4 regions of the Pseudomonas sp. GW823-FHT04A03 genome follow, and region 2 is predicted to be linked to each of the others. Evidence: predicted binding sites of a transcription regulator. Region 2 holds the regulator's gene; each other region holds the start of a gene.

The links. Region 2 encodes sigma-54, which starts transcription at its own class of promoters, with help from an activator protein. Its sites were predicted from a motif close to ANTGGCATNNANNTTGCTNT; they were not measured.
Positions count from the first base shown of each region.
Region 1: flgB (flagellar basal body rod protein FlgB) is a predicted target of sigma-54. The motif match lies at 3,322-3,341, and genes of this name have one in related genera.
Region 3: glnA (type I glutamate--ammonia ligase) is a predicted target of sigma-54. The motif match lies at 2,244-2,263, and genes of this name have one in related genera.
Region 4: glnK (P-II family nitrogen regulator) is a predicted target of sigma-54. The motif match lies at 1,858-1,877, and genes of this name have one in related genera.

Region 1 covers NZ_JBXAIV010000003.1:66,069-70,579, forward strand. Annotated here, with positions in the region: gene AC1Q9F_RS10045 (beta strand repeat-containing protein) at 1-64, opposite strand, end outside; gene flgE (flagellar hook protein FlgE) at 320-1,651, opposite strand; gene flgD (flagellar hook assembly protein FlgD) at 1,682-2,410, opposite strand; gene flgC (flagellar basal body rod protein FlgC) at 2,426-2,869, opposite strand; gene flgB (flagellar basal body rod protein FlgB) at 2,873-3,280, opposite strand; gene cheR (protein-glutamate O-methyltransferase CheR) at 3,522-4,349, opposite strand; gene AC1Q9F_RS10075 (chemotaxis protein CheV) at 4,397-4,511, opposite strand, start outside.
Region 2 covers NZ_JBXAIV010000002.1:634,332-638,842, forward strand. Annotated here, with positions in the region: gene lptA (lipopolysaccharide transport periplasmic protein LptA) at 1-435, shown strand, start outside; gene lptB (LPS export ABC transporter ATP-binding protein) at 435-1,160, shown strand; gene AC1Q9F_RS08880 (RNA polymerase factor sigma-54) at 1,347-2,840, shown strand; gene hpf (ribosome hibernation-promoting factor, HPF/YfiA family) at 2,914-3,222, shown strand; gene ptsN (PTS IIA-like nitrogen regulatory protein PtsN) at 3,234-3,698, shown strand; gene rapZ (RNase adapter RapZ) at 3,701-4,511, shown strand, end outside.
Region 3 covers NZ_JBXAIV010000004.1:410,149-414,659, reverse strand. Annotated here, with positions in the region: gene AC1Q9F_RS14475 (DUF4124 domain-containing protein) at 1-95, opposite strand, end outside; gene AC1Q9F_RS14470 (DUF4124 domain-containing protein) at 92-601, opposite strand; gene glnA (type I glutamate--ammonia ligase) at 744-2,150, opposite strand; gene thiI (tRNA uracil 4-sulfurtransferase ThiI) at 2,478-3,932, shown strand; gene typA (translational GTPase TypA) at 4,072-4,511, shown strand, end outside.
Region 4 covers NZ_JBXAIV010000005.1:362,943-367,453, forward strand. Annotated here, with positions in the region: gene AC1Q9F_RS16555 (HigA family addiction module antitoxin) at 403-657, shown strand; gene AC1Q9F_RS16560 (accessory factor UbiK family protein) at 1,405-1,665, opposite strand; gene glnK (P-II family nitrogen regulator) at 2,064-2,402, shown strand; gene AC1Q9F_RS16570 (ammonium transporter) at 2,440-3,777, shown strand; gene AC1Q9F_RS16575 (secondary thiamine-phosphate synthase enzyme YjbQ) at 3,993-4,418, shown strand.

The DNA.
Region 1 (4,511 bases), on a different contig from region 2:
TCTGATCGTCTCCTGCAGTACCCATCAAAGTATCTGCGCCATCAGAACCATAAATCACTGCCATTACATCTTCCTTGTGTGGGTGTTGGAAACTACGGTAAACGCTGTGCGCAAGCTTCCTGATTTCCCTATCGCCGGACGATGCCCTGGCTCAATAAAGCAGGTCGTAAGAAGTTTTGACGCGTAAATTTCTTGTGCGTCTGGACAGCAACTTTCAAACCAGAAACCCGACGAACGGACCCGTATTGAAATTTTAAATGGACATAAAAAAACCGACGCCAGAGGCGTCGGTTTTCAGTAGCAGATCGTTCAGATTACATCAGGTCATCTGAATGATGGTCTGCATGATGGTGCTCTGCGTCGAGATGGTCTTGGCGTTCGCCTGATAGTTGCTCTGGCCCTTGATCAGGTCCACCAGTTCGTTGGTCAGGTTAACGTTCGACTCTTCCAGCGAGTTGGACACAACCTCACCCAGCGTGCCGGTTTTCGGCGCGTCGTAACCCGGGATACCCGAAGCGAAAGTCTCTTTCCAGCTGGTACCACCGACGGCCTGCAGGCCTTGTTCGTTGGTGAAGCTGGCCAGCGCAACCTGGCCGATGGCCTTGCTCTGGTTGTTGCTGAAGTTGGCGAACAGCGTACCGGTGCCGTCGATGGTCAGGTTGGTGATCTGGCCAGTGGCATAACCATCCTGAGTCGGGATCGAACGGGCGGTGTCAGCGTTGTACTGAGTGGTCTTGGCCATGGAAATGGTGATGCCAGCCGGGTTTGCCGATGCGCCGTTAGGTGTAAAGACACCGTTGGTCACTGTACCTGGCTTCCAGTTTTTCAGGATCAGGTCACTGCTGATGATCGGGACGCCAGGATTCGCCGGATCAGGGGTGCTGATCTGAGTCAGTTTGCCGGCGGAGTCGAAGGTCATGGTGGAAGCCACCGGCGCGGTGAGTTTCGGGTCGCTACCGGTCGCATCCGGATTACGGCCGTCTACCAGGGTGTAGACCTTCCAGGTATTGGCACCCGTCTTCACCACATACTGGTCCATGTCGTGCTTGTTACCCTGAGAGTCATAGATCGGGGTAGTGAACGACTTGGTGTAGGTCTCAAGCTTGGTAGGGTCGAACTTGCCGGCCGCAACGGTATCGTCGATCACGGGAGCCGTCGAGTTCAGGTTGATAGTCGAGGTCACCAGCGAGCTCGATTTCGGCGCCAGGTTCGAGGTGTCGATCTTCAGGTCGGTCAACACGCCGTTGATGATCTTGCCGTTGGTATCCACACCGTAACCTTGCAGGCGCGAGGTGTAGTCGGTGTTGGTGATGTAGCCGTTGTTGTCGACCTTGAACGTACCGGCACGGGTGTAGGAGACCGAGCCGTTGTTGCTCATGGTGAAGAAGCCGGAGCCGTTGATGCCCATGTCCAGCACGTTGCCGGTGTTGTTGATGTCACCCTGGGTGAACTGCTGGGAAACGTTGGCCAGGCGCACACCGTTACCGATGACCTTGCTGCCGCTGCCCAGACGAGTCGACGAATAGACGTCTTCGAACTCCGCGCGGGAGGATTTGAAACCGGCGGTCGCGACGTTGGCGATGTTGTTGCCGGTCACGTCCAGTTGCTTGTTGGCTGCATAGAGACCGCTAAGGCCGATATTGAAAGACATATTCCACTCCTTTGTGCCGGTTAGTCGGCTCTATATACCAATGGTTTGTACTTTGGACAGGGCTACGGTGCCCTTGCCGGACAGGTTGAGCATCAGCTCGCCACCGGTCTGGCTGATCGTCACGCTGGTGACCGTGGCTGGCAGGTAGGTCGCCAGGTCGGTCGCGGTACCGTTGATCGAGGCGTTGGCCTTGACGGTGTAGGTACCGGTTTTCACCAGGTTGCCGTCCTTGTCCTTGCCGTCCCAGGTGAAGCTCGCATTGCCTGCGGCGCGGCTACCCAGGTCGATAGTGCGAATGGCGGTGCCGCTGCTGTCGGTGATGGTGACGGTACCGCCAGCAATCGACGACGGAACGGTGACCGAACCGGTCATGCCTTTGCTCGGATCGTCGAGCTGAACCGTGTTGGTCTGCACGATCACGTTGCGACCGACCAGCGACGAAGCCTGCAAGGCTTGCGACGAGTTGTAGTTGCCGGCCAGCGAACTCACGGTGCTGTTGAGGGTGGTGATCCCCTCAAGGCTGCTGAACTGCGCCAACTGGGCAACGAATGCGCTGTTGTCCTGCGGGTCGAGCGGGTTCTGGTTCTTCAGCTGGGTCACCAGCAGTTGCAGGAACGCATCCTTTCCCAGCGCCTGGCCGCCGGTCGCGCTGTTGGTGGCCGAAGCAATGCCGCCGGTGGTGGTGCTACTGGTCTTCTTCGAAGAGTTGGCCAGTATGTCCTTCATCGTCAGGCTGCTGGTGGTATCGGAAACACTCATGGCAGTCGCCCCTTATCACTGACCGAGGGTCAGTACTTTCTGCATCATGGTTTTGGCGGTGTTCATCATTTCAGCGTTGGTCTGGAACGACCGGCTCGCGGAAATCATGTCAGCCATTTCTTCCACCACGTTGACGTTCGGGTAGTAGACGTAGCCCTTGGCATCGGCCGCCGGATGGTTCGGCTCGTAGCGCGCTTCGAGGTTGCTCTGGTCTTCGACCACGCCCATGACCTGCACACCCTGACCGGCAGCGTCCTGGTTCTGGAACAGCGAATTGCCGCCGCCGCTCTGGCCGCCCTGGAACATGGTGGCGAACACCGGGTGACGGGCACGGTAGGTCTGGTCGATGCTCGACGAGACGGTCTCGGCGTTGGCGATGTTCGAAGCCACGGTGTTGAGACGGGTGGTCTGGGCGCTCATGCCGCTGCCGGCAATGTTGAAAACGCTGGACAGGGACATGGATTACTCTCCGCGCAGGGCTGACACCAGCCCTTTGAATTTGCTGTTGAGCAGGGTGAAGCTGGCCTGGAAGCCGACGGCGTTTTCCGCGTAGTTCGACTGTTCCAGTTGGGCGTCAACGGTGTTCTGGTCGATCGACGGCTGCATCGGCGTGCGATACATCAGCGACTCGTCGCCATTGCCCAGGCCTTCAGCTTCGATGTGACGGCTGTTGGTCATGTTCAGGGCGATGGTGCCGTTGGCGTTCTTCTGGCTCTGTGCTTCGAGCACTTTGGAGAACTCCAGATCCCGCGCCTTGTAGTTCGGGGTGTCGGCGTTGGCGATGTTGTTGGCCAGCACTTCGGCACGCTGGGCGCGGAAGCCCAGAGCCTTTTCGTGAATGCCGAGCGCTTTGTCGAAGCTGATGCTCATGTCGGGAACCTTCAGGTGACCGGATTTTTCGTAACAGGGTTATAGCAAGCGTCGTGCCAGTTTGAGAAAGCCCCGGATTACGGGGCTTTGCGTGGAAACGGCAACGCGGCAATGCCAGAAAAGCGGCAACCGGTTTCCGCCGGATGCCGCTTTTCTGCCGCCGCCTGCCACCGTCAAAACCTTCAGGCATAAAAAAACGGGAGCCCCTGAGGACTCCCGTTTCTTGTGTTGCCGGTCTTGATCACTTCGCCTGGTAGATGATCCCCGGGCTGCACTGAACCATCTGGTAATGATCAGGCAGACCGTTCAGCGCCTCGGAAGCGCCAAGGAACAGATAACCGCCCGGCTTCAGCGTGCTGTGAATGCGCAACAGGATGTCCTTCTTCACCTCGGCGGAGAAGTAGATCAGCACGTTGCGGCAGAACACGATGTCGAACTTGCCAAGGCTTGCGTAGCTGTCGAGCAGGTTGAACGAGCGGAATTCCACCCGGTTCTTGATCGGCGCCTTGATCACCCAGCGACCCGGCCCTTTCGGGTCGAAGTAGCGCTGCAGACGATCGGCGGACAGACCGCGACCGATCGCCAGGCTGTCGTACTCGCCGGTCTTGCAGTTGGTCAGCATGCTGCCGGACAGATCGGTGGCAACGATCTGCACGCCCATCTTCAACTGGCCGATGTTGGTTCGTTCGAACTCGTCGATCGACATCGACAGCGAATAGGGTTCCTGACCCGACGAGCACGCCGCCGACCAGATCCGCAGACGCTGGCCGGGAGCGGCCTTGATCGCCTCGGGCAGCACCTTGTTCTTCAAGACTTCAAACGGATAGGTGTCGCGAAACCACAGGGTTTCGTTGGTCGTCATGGCATCGACCACCTGCTCGCGCAAACCGCTGCGCGGCTGGGTCTGGATGCGCTGAACCAGCTCACCCAGGGACTTGATGCCTTGCTGCTCCATCAGTTTGTTGAGACGGCTCGACACCAGGTACTGCTTGTTTTCACCGAGCAAAATGCCACAGGCTTTTTCCAGGAAGACCCGGAACTGTTCGAAATCCAAATTACCCGTAGACAAATGATGCCGCCTCTTAAATCGTGTTGAACGCCAGGGGCAGAAGGCCCTTAGCTGATATCTGCTGCTTTGATCCGGTCGACTACCCGGGATGCCAGGTCATCAGGACGGAATTTGGCCAGGAAGTCATCGGCACCGACTTTCTTGACCATCGCCTGATTGAAC
Region 2 (4,511 bases):
GACGATGCCCAGCTGGACGACAAGAATGGCGTTGCCACCTATAAAGGTGACGTGATCATCACCCAAGGTTCGATGATCGTCAAAGGCAACACCGTGACCATGACCCGTGCGCCGAACGGCGACATCGACGTCGTGACGTCGGTGGGCAACCTCGCTTATTTCGAACAGTTGCAGACTGCCGGCGACGCCAAACCTGTCCAGGGCTACGGCGTGACCATTCAGTACCACGCGCAGCAGAACCGCGTTGTGCTGATCGACAAGGCCAAGGTCATCGACAAGGACAACAACGTCACTCAAGGCGAAAAAATCGTCTATGACACGGTGAAGAAACTGGCCAGCGCCGGTCGAGCCACTGGCAGCAAGGTTACCGAAGCGCGTCCGCGTATCGACATGGTGATCCAGCCGAAGAAGAAAACCGACGAGAAAACCCAGTAATGGCAACTCTGAAAGCTCAGCACCTGGCCAAGGCCTATAAAAGCCGCCAGGTCGTGCGCGACGTCAGCCTGTCGATCGACAGCGGTCAGATCGTCGGCCTGCTCGGCCCCAACGGCGCCGGCAAGACCACCTGCTTCTACATGATCGTCGGCCTGGTCCAGGCCGATCAGGGTCGCGTACTGATCGACGATCTGGACGTCAGCCACCAGCCGATGCATGGTCGCGCCAAGGCCGGTATCGGCTATCTGCCGCAAGAAGCGTCGATCTTCCGCAAACTGTCGGTGGCCGACAACATCATGGCCATCCTCGAAACCCGTCAGGAACTCGACAAGGCCGGTCGTCGCAAGGAGCTGGAGAGCCTGCTGCAGGAATTCCACATCAGCCATATCCGCGACAACCTCGGCATGAGCCTGTCCGGTGGTGAGCGCCGCCGCGTGGAGATCGCCCGCGCACTGGCCACGGCACCGAAGTTCATCCTGCTCGACGAACCGTTCGCCGGTGTCGACCCGATCTCGGTCGGCGACATCAAACAGATCATCCATCACCTCAAGGCCAAGGGCATTGGTGTACTGATCACCGACCACAACGTCCGTGAGACGCTGGATATCTGCGAAACCGCTTACATCGTCAACGACGGCCAGTTGATCGCCGAAGGCGACTCCGCGACCATCCTCGCCAACGATCTGGTGAAGGAAGTCTATCTGGGTCACGAGTTCCGCCTGTAAGCGCGACAGCATTCGACCAGCCGTCCGGGTGCTGTAACGTTGAAGCGCCTTTTTATACGCTTTTATTGTTACAGCGCTCTAGGCAAACACGACAGTTTCAGGCATATAATTTGCTTAAGTTTGGCGCTCCGGCGCCCTGTAGTGGATGGCGCATAGCGCCGGCGAATAAGGTGTTAAGCCCCTGCCATGAAACCATCGCTAGTCTTGAGAATGGGCCAGCAGCTGACGATGACACCGCAGCTGCAACAGGCCATCCGCCTGCTCCAATTGTCGACCCTGGATCTGCAACAGGAAATCCAGGAGGCTCTGGAATCCAATCCGATGCTCGAACGCCAGGAAGACGGCGACGACTTCGACAACTCCGATCCCATGGCCGACAACGCCGAACAGAAGCCCAACACCGAGATCCAGGAACCCTCCTATCAGGAGACCGCGCCGACAGTCGACAACCTCGAAGACGGCGAATGGAACGAGCGAATCCCCAACGAACTGCCCGTCGACACCGCCTGGGAAGACGTCTACCAGACCAGCGCCAGCAGCCTGCCGAGCAGCGACGATGACGAGTGGGACTTCACCACCCGCACCTCCGCCGGCGAGAGCCTGCAAAGCCACCTGCTGTGGCAGTTGAACCTGGCACCGATGTCCGACACCGATCGCCTGATCGCCGTTACCCTGATCGATTGCATCAACAATCAGGGTTACCTCGACGAAACCCTCGAAGAAATCCTCGACGCCTTCGATCCGGAACTCGACATCGAGCTGGACGAGATCGAAGCCGTCCTGCACCGCATCCAGCAATTCGAACCGGCCGGCATCGGCGCACGCAATCTGGGCGAATGCCTGCTGCTGCAATTGCGCCAGCTGTCGGCCAAGACCCCTTGGCTGGCCGAGGCCAAGCGTCTGGTCACCGATTACATCGATTTGCTCGGCAGCCGCGACTACAGCCAGCTGATGCGGCGCATGAAACTCAAGGAAGACGAGCTGCGCCAGGTCATCGAACTGGTGCAGAGCCTCAACCCGCGCCCGGGCTCGCAGATCGAATCCACCGAAGCCGAGTACGTGGTGCCTGACGTCATCGTGCGCAAGGACAACGAACGCTGGCTGGTCGAGCTGAACCAGGAGTCGGTGCCGCGCCTGCGGGTCAACGCCCAGTACGCAGGCTTCGTGCGCCGCGCCGACACCAGCGCCGACAACACCTTCATGCGCAATCAGTTGCAGGAAGCCCGCTGGTTCATCAAGAGCCTGCAGAGCCGCAACGAAACCCTGATGAAAGTGGCCACCCAGATCGTCGAGCACCAGCGCGGCTTTCTGGAATACGGCGACGAAGCCATGAAGCCGCTGGTGCTGCATGACATCGCTGAAGCAGTAGGCATGCACGAGTCGACGATTTCCCGGGTGACCACGCAGAAATTCATGCATACCCCACGGGGCATATATGAACTGAAATACTTTTTCTCCAGCCATGTGAGCACCTCCGAAGGCGGTGAATGCTCGTCCACGGCGATCCGCGCGATCATCAAGAAACTGGTTGCCGCGGAAAATCAGAAAAAGCCGTTGAGTGACAGCAAGATCGCTGGTTTACTGGAGGCACAAGGCATTCAGGTGGCTCGCCGCACCGTCGCCAAGTACCGCGAATCCCTCGGGATCGCGCCTTCGAGCGAACGCAAGCGGTTGATGTAAGCCACGTTACAGCGTTCCAGTGGCAGGCTCTTCGGCCTGCCGCTTTATGCACTGGCAACGAAGGAGAAGCTGTATGCAAGTCAACATCAGTGGACACCAACTGGAAGTTACCCAACCTCTCCGTGAATACGTTGAGCAAAAGCTCAAGAGGCTTGAGGGACATTTCGACAAGATCACCAACGTGCAAGTCACGATGTGCGTCGAAAAGCTGAAGCAGAAAATCGAAGCCACGCTGCATATTCCCGGCAACGAGGTCGTCGCAAACGCGGAACATACCGATATGTACGCTGCGATCGACGCGCTGACCGACAAGCTTGATAAACAACTCAAAAAGCATAAGGAAAAGACCCAGAGCCTGCTCCAGGGCGCTACCGGTCGATAACCCCCACCCCCATGATCCGACTTGAAAGTATCCTGACCCCCGGCCGTTCCCTGGTGAACGTGCCGGGCGGCAGTAAAAAGAAAGCCCTCGAACAAATTGCCAACCTGATCGCCCGGGAAGTCCCGGATCTGGAGATGCAAGATGTCTTCGAGGCATTGATTGCTCGTGAAAAACTGGGTTCCACCGGTTTTGGCAACGGCATCGCCATTCCTCACTGCCGCCTCAAGGGTTGCGAAGCGCCAATCAGTGCGCTGATGCACCTTGACGCTCCTATCGATTTCGACGCTATCGACGGCGCGCCTGTGGACCTGCTGTTCGTCCTTCTGGTGCCGGAAGCCGCCACCGACGCGCACCTGGAACTGTTACGCCAGATCGCCAGCATGCTCGACCGCAAAGACGTGCGCGACAGACTGCGCAGCGCGCCAAGCAACGAAGCGTTGTACCAGGTTGTACTGGAAGAACAGAACAGGCCGTAACCATGCGCTTGATCATTGTCAGTGGCCGTTCCGGCTCGGGTAAAAGTACCGCCCTGGATGTCCTTGAGGACAACGGCTACTACTGCATTGACAACCTGCCGGCCGGTTTGCTGCCAGATCTCGCCGAGCGCGCGCTGGTCCACACCGAAATGCTCCAGCCGCTGGTTGCCGTCTCGATCGATGCGCGCAACCTGCCGAGCCACCTGTCGCGGTTTCCCGAGCTGCTTGAGGAAGTCCGCAGCCGGCATATCCAGTGCGATGTCCTGTACCTGGACGCCGATGACGAAACGTTGCTCAAACGTTTTTCGGAAACCCGTCGTCGTCACCCGCTCAGCAATGCCAACCGCTCGCTGGCCGAAGCCATCAACGACGAAACCGCCCTGCTGGGCCCGATCGCCGACCTGGCCGACCTGAAGGTCAACACCACCAATCTGAACCTCTACCAACTGCGCGATACCATCAAGCTGCGACTGCTGAACCAGCCGGAGCCGGGCACCGCGTTTCTGGTGGAGTCGTTCGGTTTCAAACGCGGCATGCCGGTGGATGCGGATCTGGTGTTCGATGTACGCTGCCTGCCCAATCCGTACTGGAAACCGGAGTTACGTGCGCAATCCGGGCTCGATGAGCCTGTGGCCGAATACCTGGCAGCGCAGCCGGAAGTCGAAGAGATGTTCCAGGACATCTATGCCTATCTGTTCAAATGGCTGCCGCGCTTTGCTGCCAGCAATCGTGCCTACGTGACCATTGCCATTGGCTGTACCGGCGGACATCACCGTTCTGTCTACCTGACCGAACGCCTGGGTCAGGCCTTGC
Region 3 (4,511 bases), on a different contig from region 2:
ACACGATTGCCCTGTGCATCGATGTAAGTGAACACCTCGGCCGATGCGCCAAATGCGATCAGCAACAGGCACCAGGTAATCAATCCCCGCGTCATGGCTTGTGTACCCGCTGCACGGTGAACACCACCGCCGGACTCTGCTGAATGATCGCCTCGCCATTGATCACCTGCACCGCCAGCCGATGCTCGCCCCGGTCAACGTTTACCAGTTGCAGGATCGGCACGTTGCTCGGCTGGCCATATGGCGCGTCGTCCAGCAGCAGACGCAATTGATGCGGCGGTTGCAGGCGCGGCTTGATCAGCACGCTGACTGTGAACGTGCCGTTGTTGGCGCGCAGGGCTTCTTCGGTGGGCAAGCCGGTCAGCTCCAGCACTTCATAGGCATTGCGCGCAGGCTCACGGCTGGTGGTGTCTGAAGAGGGCGCGCTCGGTGCCTGAGGCTGGACGCTGTTGAGCGGCGGCAACTCCACCGGCTGCGCCTGCACACCGTCCGGCGCGTGATCGCTGTACACCGTGTTGCCGCCGGCGTCGGTGTACTTGTAGATCTGCGCGGCAGCGGGCAGGGCGATCAGCAGCAGAATATAGGGAAGGGTGCGACCCATGAAATCGACCGGAAACGAAAACGATGGGATGCAGCATAGGACAGTGAAGCGGCGAAGGCTCGGATGGAAAACATCCGGCCATAAAAAAGGCCTCCCGAAGGAGGCCTCTTTTTGTCACGCCGCGTAGCGCGGCGCTACCGGATCAGCAGCTGTAGTACAGCTCATATTCCAGTGGGTGTACGAAGGTGCGGACCTTGATTTCTTCTTCGGATTTCAGCGCGATGTAAGCATCGATGAAGTCGTCGGAGAACACGCCGCCCTTGGTCAGGAACGCACGGCCCTTGTCCAGCTCTTCCAGGGCTTCTTTCAGGCTGCCGCAAACTTGCGGGATCTCTTTCGCCTCTTCAGGCGGCAGGTCGTACAGGTTTTTGTCAGCTGCGTCGCCTGGGTGGATCTTGTTCTGGATACCGTCCAGACCGGCCATCAGCAGTGCTGCGAAAGCCAGGTACGGGTTGGCAGCCGGATCCGGAAAACGCGCTTCGATACGACGGCCGCGTGGGCTGTTGACGTAAGGAATACGGATCGAGGCGGAACGGTTGCGAGCCGAGTAGGCCAGCATGACCGGGGCTTCGAAGCCTGGCACCAGACGCTTGTAGGAGTTGGTGGCCGGGTTGGTGAAGCCGTTCAGGGCCTTACCGTGCTTGATGATGCCGCCGATGAAGTACAGGGCGGTGTCGGACAGGCCGGCATAACCTTCACCCGCGAAGGTGTTCTTGCCATCTTTGGAGATGGACATGTGAACGTGCATGCCCGAACCGTTGTCGCCGTACAGCGGCTTCGGCATGAAGGTCGCGGTGCGGCCGTAGGCGTCGGCAACGTTGTGTACAACGTATTTCAGAGTCTGAACTTCGTCAGCTTTCTTCACCAGGGTGTTGAACTTGACACCAATTTCGTTCTGACCGGCAGTTGCCACTTCGTGGTGGTGAACTTCAACGGTCTGGCCCATCTCTTCCAGCGCGTTGCACATGGAAGTACGGATTTCGTGGTCGTGGTCGAACGGCGGAACCGGGAAGTAGCCGCCTTTCACGCCTGGACGGTGGCCTTTGTTGCCGCCTTCCACGTCCTGGTCGGACATCCACGAGCCTTGCTCGGAGTAGATCTTGAACATCGAGCCGGAGATGTCGGACTTGAACTTCACTTCGTCGAAGATGAAGAACTCAGGCTCTGGACCTGCGAATACGGTGTCACCGATACCGGTGGTCTTCAGGTATTCCTCGGCGCGGTGGGCAATGGCGCGCGGGTCGCGATCGTAACCTTGCATGGTCGAAGGTTCGATGATGTCGCAGACCAGGATCAGGGTCGGCTCTTCGGTGAACGGGTCCAGAACGGCGGTTTCGTCGTCCGGCAGCAGGATCATGTCGGAGGCTTCGATGCCTTTCCAGCCAGCGATGGAGGAACCGTCGAACATCTTGCCAACTTCGAAGAAGTCGTCTTCCAGCGCATCGCGAGCCGGCATGGTCACGTGGTGCTGAGTGCCTTTGGTGTCCGTGAAGCGCAGATCAATCCACTTGACGTCATGATCTTTGATGAGTTGAACCGACTTCGACATAGTGTCCTCCGGGTGAATTAGGGCGGGTAGTGGATGCCCTTAATAGTGGTGATGCCGGCGCGAATACTCTGCCAAGGCAACCTGCCTCACAAGGGAGCAAATTGCATGCCAGTGCCCCAGCATGGGTTTTTTGCCCCAAATTCACGCTTCTAAAGGTCGAAAGCGCCTTAAAGGCGAAAATTTCGCCCTCTAATGTAGCGCTCAAATCGAAAAATGACCCGTTTTGGTGCGTGCAAAACCTTCTGCACATTAACTGGTTAAACCTTGAGCAATTTCCGCTATAATCCGCGCCCCCCTTTTTCGGCTGGCCCTGCGCGCGCTGTTTTCATGAAACTAATCGTAAAAGTCTTCCCCGAGATCACCATCAAAAGCCGACCTGTCCGGACGAAATTCATCCGCCAGCTGGCCAAGAACATCCGCACCGTGCTCCGCGACCTGGACCCGGCCGTGGTGGTGAACGGTGTGTGGGACAATCTCGAGCTGGAAACCAGCGTCACCGACCCCAAGGCCCTGAAAGAGATGGGCGAACGCCTGACCTGCATGCCGGGCATCGCGCACTTTCTGCAGATCGACGAGTACCCGCTGGGCGACTTCGACGACATCACCGAGAAGTGCAAACAGCACTACGGCGATGCGCTGGCCGGGAAGATCTTCTCGGTGCGCTGCAAGCGTGCGGGCAAGCATGCGTTCAGCTCGATGGACGTCGAAAAATACGTCGGCAGCAAGCTGCGCCGTGAGTGCGGTGCCGCCGGAATCGACCTTAAACAGCCGGAAATCGAAGTCCGCATCGAAGTTCGCGACAAACGGTTGTTCGTGATTCACAGCCAGCACAATGGCATCGGCGGCTACCCGCTCGGTGCGCTGGAGCAGACGCTGGTACTGATGTCCGGTGGCTTTGACTCGACGGTTGCCGCGTACCAGATCCTTCGTCGCGGCCTGATGACGCACTTCTGCTTCTTCAATCTGGGCGGCCGTGCCCACGAATTGGGCGTAATGGAAGTCGCGCATTTCATCTGGAAGAAGTACGGCAGCTCGCAACGCGTGCTATTTGTCAGTGTTCCGTTCGAAGAAGTATTGGGCGAAATTCTCGGCAAGGTCGACGACAGTCATATGGGCGTCGTATTGAAGCGTATGATGTTGCGCGCAGCGTCGAGCATTGCCGAACGCCTGCACATCGATGCGCTGGTTACCGGCGAAGCGATTTCCCAGGTGTCGAGCCAGACGTTGCCGAACCTGTCGGTCATCGATTGCGTTACCGACAAACTGGTGCTGCGACCGCTGATCGTCGCCCACAAGCAGGACATCATCGATACGGCCGACCAGATCGGCACCGGTGATTTCGCCCGGCACATGCCGGAATACTGCGGCGTCATCTCGGTCAACCCGAAGACCGCCGCCAAGCGTGGCCGGGTCGAGCACGAAGAGCAGGAATTCGACATGGCGGTGCTCGAGCGTGCGCTCGCAAACGCCAGACTGGTGCCGATCGATCGGGTGATCGACGAATTGGGCCAGGATTTGCAGATCGAAGAAGTCAGCGAAGCGCTGGCCGGTCAGATCGTCATCGACATCCGTCACCCGGATGCCGCCGAGGATGACCCGCTGGAACTCGCGGGCATAGAGGTACAGACGATGCCGTTCTACGCAGTGAACGCTCGTTTCAAGGAACTGGACCCTACTCGCCAGTACCTGCTGTATTGCGACAAAGGCGTGATGAGTCGCCTGCATGCCCACCATTTGCTCAGTGAGGGGCATGCCAATGTGCGCGTTTATCGACCGAGCTAAGTGCCCGGGGCTGTTTGCCTGTGGCCTGCGTCACCGGCCCCCCGACACCGCCGTCAAGCTGTAACGGCCATGCCGGACACTACTGTCAATCGCTGCCAAGACTTGTCAGCAAACCGAATCCTCTGATCGAGATACACAAGTGATCGAAAATCTACGCAACATCGCCATCATTGCCCACGTTGACCATGGTAAGACCACCCTGGTAGACAAACTCCTGCGTCAATCCGGCACCCTGGAGCGCAACGAGCTCAACGACGAGCGCGTGATGGACTCCAACGACCAGGAAAAAGAGCGCGGCATTACCATTCTGGCGAAAAACACCGCCATCAACTGGAACGGCTACCACATCAACATCGTGGACACCCCGGGCCACGCCGACTTCGGCGGCGAAGTTGAGCGCGTAATGTCCATGGTTGACTCCGTGCTGCTGCTGGTCGACGCCCAAGACGGCCCTATGCCGCAAACCCGTTTCGTGACCAAGAAGGCTTTCGAAGCCGGCCTGCGTCCAATCGTGGTCATCAACAAGGTTGACCGTCCGGGCGCGCGTCCTGACTGGGTTCTGGACCAGATCTTCGATCT
Region 4 (4,511 bases), on a different contig from region 2:
AAAAGGCGTCCTGTCGGACGCCTTTTTCTTTTTCTGATTCAGTATCTTCTGCCTGCCAACAGACCACTTGGCTCAAGCTCAGGTCCGCACGTAACGGCGACTTCAATATACCTCCGTTGATTGGCTGACATATTTCCAGCAAGTCGGAGTACGTCGAGGTGTAGTTCAACAATCAGAAGTAGCTTTGTCTTCCTCTTTTTATCCTTCACAGAGACCTCCAGCCTGATGGGTGTCGCTAATGTAATGACAGGCGTAAGGAATGCATAACCAGGCGCAGACGCTGATTTTTGTAGGGGCATGCCCTAATAGTTGTAGGACGCCAGCGAAAGCGACTCGATGGTCTTGTATCGCAAAGTCGGATGCTCCAGTTTGGCCGCTCAATGCAGCCTCTGGAGGCGAAAAATGGACCGCAATGGTATGCGCCCGATTCATCCGGGTGAGGTTCTGAATAAGGAATTCATGGAGCCGTTGGGCATGACTGTCATGGACTTGGCCATGCCCACGAACTGGCCTGAACCCGAGATCGAGAAGCTTGTGAAATGCCAGCTCAGGATCTGCGCCGCTCTGGCAATAAGGCTTGCCATTCACCTCAACACCACGCCTGAGTTCTGGATGAATCTTCAGTCGAATTACGATTTGCGAAAAGCTGAAATTTAGAGTCCGTGATCAAGTGGAGCGGCTGGCGCATTGCGCTTGATCTGAATCCAAGGTCGTACGGCGGGGAGCTGAACAGTTGCTGTGACTACTCCTCAAAAAACCGATTGTTGTAGATATATCGAGGCGAAAAAAAACCGCCTTGAGGAGACGGTTTTTAGTTGCAGGCTTCGGTGAGGCCAAGGCCTGCGCATCCTTAGTGGACACACTCGCGTGTCCCGAGGTTATGCATGTTTGATCGTTGGCGCAAGCATCAGGGAAATTTTCGCCAACCCATTGTGAGCTGGAATGAGACATAACCCTCTCTTTGCCAGCACTCGATTAATGACTTGATACAACTTGTTTAAATTGCTTTTCAAGGTCTGCCATACCATCCGCTGCGACGATGCCCACTCATCGAGTGTTCGCAAAGTGTGGTCGGGACATAACGATTTTCATGTTCCTCGACACGGTGTGAGACCCGTGCCGGTGTTGTTTTGGGGGATCCACACCCGGCCGCCTTGGTGGGCACACTCGTGTGTAGTCCCGAAGGTGTTCGTACGCCGGAAAGAGCATCGGAGGTTTGGCCCCACGCAAGGAGGGCCAAAATATGTCTAAGTTTCTTAAACATATGTGGCGCCTCGTCAGGATCGCGCTATGGGCATTTCGCCTGTATGAGATTCTGCGAGACCGTTGGAATAATTCGCTGTAGGAATTGATCCGACGGAAACCGCTCCTGCCTCGGCAGGAGCGGTTTTAGCTTCTCGATATTCACTCAGCCGGCGGCGTCAGCTTCGCTTCCATCTCCGCCACCTTCGCCTCAAGGCTCTCAAGCCGGGCGCGAGTGCGCGCCAGCACTACCATCTGACTGTCAAATTCTTCCCGGCTCACCAGGTCCAGTTTGCTGAACGCACTTTGCAGCAGCATCTTGAACTGGCTTTCGATTTCGGCTTTTGGCAAGGGCGTGTCGCCGCTGAACAGGCGGGAGGCGGTGCCGCTCAGGGCGTCGAGGAAGTCTTTGGGCGCGAGCATGGGATATGTCCTGGAAACAATGGCCGGCAGTGTATCACGCAGTGTCTATAGTCATTGGCGCAGGCACGGATGCACGCTTTTCGCGCAACTGGATGCACGGCCACGCACCGTTGTTGTGCGTATCCCGAGTGCCATTTGGGTGATGGCATCTGCGGCAGCGGCCAAGGGATTGAAATCAGTGGTTTTTGGCGAGATGGCAAGCTTTCTGCTTAGTCACCTTCGACCCATGCACTGATGCAGTCGCTGTGACGAATGCAGTGCGGCAGACGGAGCGGGGAGTTTCGTCTGGAGCGGTTAGCTGGCGTCGACAACGAAGCGTTACAAAGCCAGGCACTGCGCTTAGACTTGAGTCGGGTTTGTTTTCCTGGGGCAAGTCCACCAATTCGGGAGAGAGTTTCATGAAGCTAGTCACTGCCATCATCAAGCCGTTCAAGTTGGACGACGTGCGCGAGTCGCTGTCCGAAATCGGCGTGCAGGGCATTACCGTTACTGAAGTCAAAGGCTTCGGTCGGCAGAAGGGTCACACCGAGCTGTATCGCGGCGCGGAGTATGTGGTCGATTTTCTGCCCAAGGTGAAAATCGACGTTGCCATCGACGACAAGGATCTGGATCGGGTTATCGAGGCGATAACCAAGGCTGCCAACACCGGCAAGATCGGTGACGGCAAGATCTTCGTGGTCAATCTGGAACAGGCGATCCGCATCCGTACCGGCGAAACCGATACCGACGCGATCTAAACGCCGCCACAAACCCAACGCCCCAGGAGAAAACAATATGACTCTGCGTAAATTCGCAGGGCTAGGAGCCCTGTTGTCTATCGTAATGCCCGGCCTGGCCATGGCGGCAGACGAAGTGGCAGCTCCAGTCCTGAACTCCGGCGACACCGCCTGGATGCTCACCTCCACAGCCCTCGTGCTGTTCATGACCATTCCTGGCCTCGCGCTGTTCTATGGCGGCATGGTTCGGTCGAAAAATATTCTTTCCGTGATGATGCAGTGCTTCGCCATTACCGGTCTGATCAGCGTCCTGTGGGTCATTTATGGCTACAGCATCGCGTTCGACACCACCGGCATGGAGCAGGGCGTCGTCAACTTCAACTCGTTCGTGGGCGGTTTCGGCAAGGCGTTCCTGGCCGGCGTCACCCCAGCGAGCCTGACCGGCCCGGCGGCGCTGTTCCCCGAGGCGGTCTTCATCACCTTCCAGATGACCTTCGCGATCATCACCCCGGCGCTGATCGTCGGTGCGTTCGCCGAGCGGATGAAGTTCTCCGCGATGCTGATCTTCATGGGCATCTGGTTCACCCTGGTCTATGCACCGATCGCGCACATGGTCTGGTCCGGCAACGGCGGCCTGATGTGGGACTGGGGCGTACTCGACTTCGCCGGCGGCACCGTGGTGCACATCAACGCTGGTGTGGCCGGCCTGATTGCCTGCCTGGTACTGGGTAAACGCAAAGGCTTCCCGACCACCCCGATGGCGCCACACAATCTGGGTTATACCCTGATGGGCGCGGCGATGCTGTGGGTTGGCTGGTTCGGCTTCAACGCCGGTTCCGCTGCGGCCGCCAACGGCACCGCCGGCATGGCGATGCTGGTCACTCAGATCGCGACCGCCGCTGCTGCACTGGGCTGGATGTTCGCCGAGTGGATCACCCACGGCAAACCAAGCGCACTGGGTATCGCATCCGGCGTCGTTGCAGGTCTGGTTGCGATCACTCCGGCCGCCGGCACCGTGGGCCCGATGGGCGCACTGGTCATCGGTCTGGCGGCAGGCGTGGTCTGCTTCTTCTGCGCCACCACCCTGAAACGCAAACTCGGTTATGACGACTCCCTGGACGCCTTCGGCGTGCACGGTATCGGCGGTATCCTCGGCGCGATCCTGACCGGTGTGTTCGCCGCACCGTCGCTGGGTGGCTTCGGCACCGTTACCGACATCGCCGCACAAGTCTGGATTCAGTGCAAAGGCGTCGGCTTCACCGTGATCTACACCGCGATCGTCACCTTCATCATCCTCAAGGTGCTGGATGCCGTGATGGGTCTGCGCGTGACCGAGGAAGAAGAATCGGTCGGCCTGGATCTGGCACAACACAACGAGCGCGGCTACAACCTGTAAGCACGCGCCGCAAAAAACTTGCCCGGCTCGCCGGGCATTTTTTTGTCTGGAATTTGTCTTCCCTGATACAGCTGAAAGGATTTTTCGTACTGCTTTGGTCGTGTTTACGACGAGTGTTTTTCTGCGGCCAAAGGCTTACACCATTGAAGGAATATTAGGGCCTTTGTTTTTTTCCAGAGCGCGCTAGAATGCGCCCCGAACGTGCGGAGAACTGTATGTGGCAACAGACTCTGATAACCCTGCGGGCACGGCCCAGGGGCTTTCATCTGGTGACGGACGAGTTGCTCGCCGGCCTGCCCGAACTCAAGGCATGCCGGGTCGGTCTGTTGCATTTGTGGCTGCAGCATACCTCGGCGTCGTTGACCATCAACGAGAACGCCGATCCGGCGGTACGTCGCGACTTCGAACGATTTTTCAATCGTCTGATCCCACAAGGAGCAGACGGCTATGAGCATAACGACGAAGGCCTGGACGACCTCCCGGCGCACTTCAAGGCCAGCGTGCTGGGCTGTCAGATCAGTTTGCCGGTAACGGCGGGCCGACTGGCACTGGGCACCTGGCAAGGCGTTTACCTGGGCGAGCACCGTGATCATGGCGGTGCCCGTAAAGTCCTCGCCACCTTGCACGGTGAAGGGGCATAAACCGTTGGTCACCAATGGTTACCGATTTTTTTCCGGCGACTTTCGACAGTCGCCAAAGCTGGTCTATAACTAATCTGCTTTTCGCAAGTCATG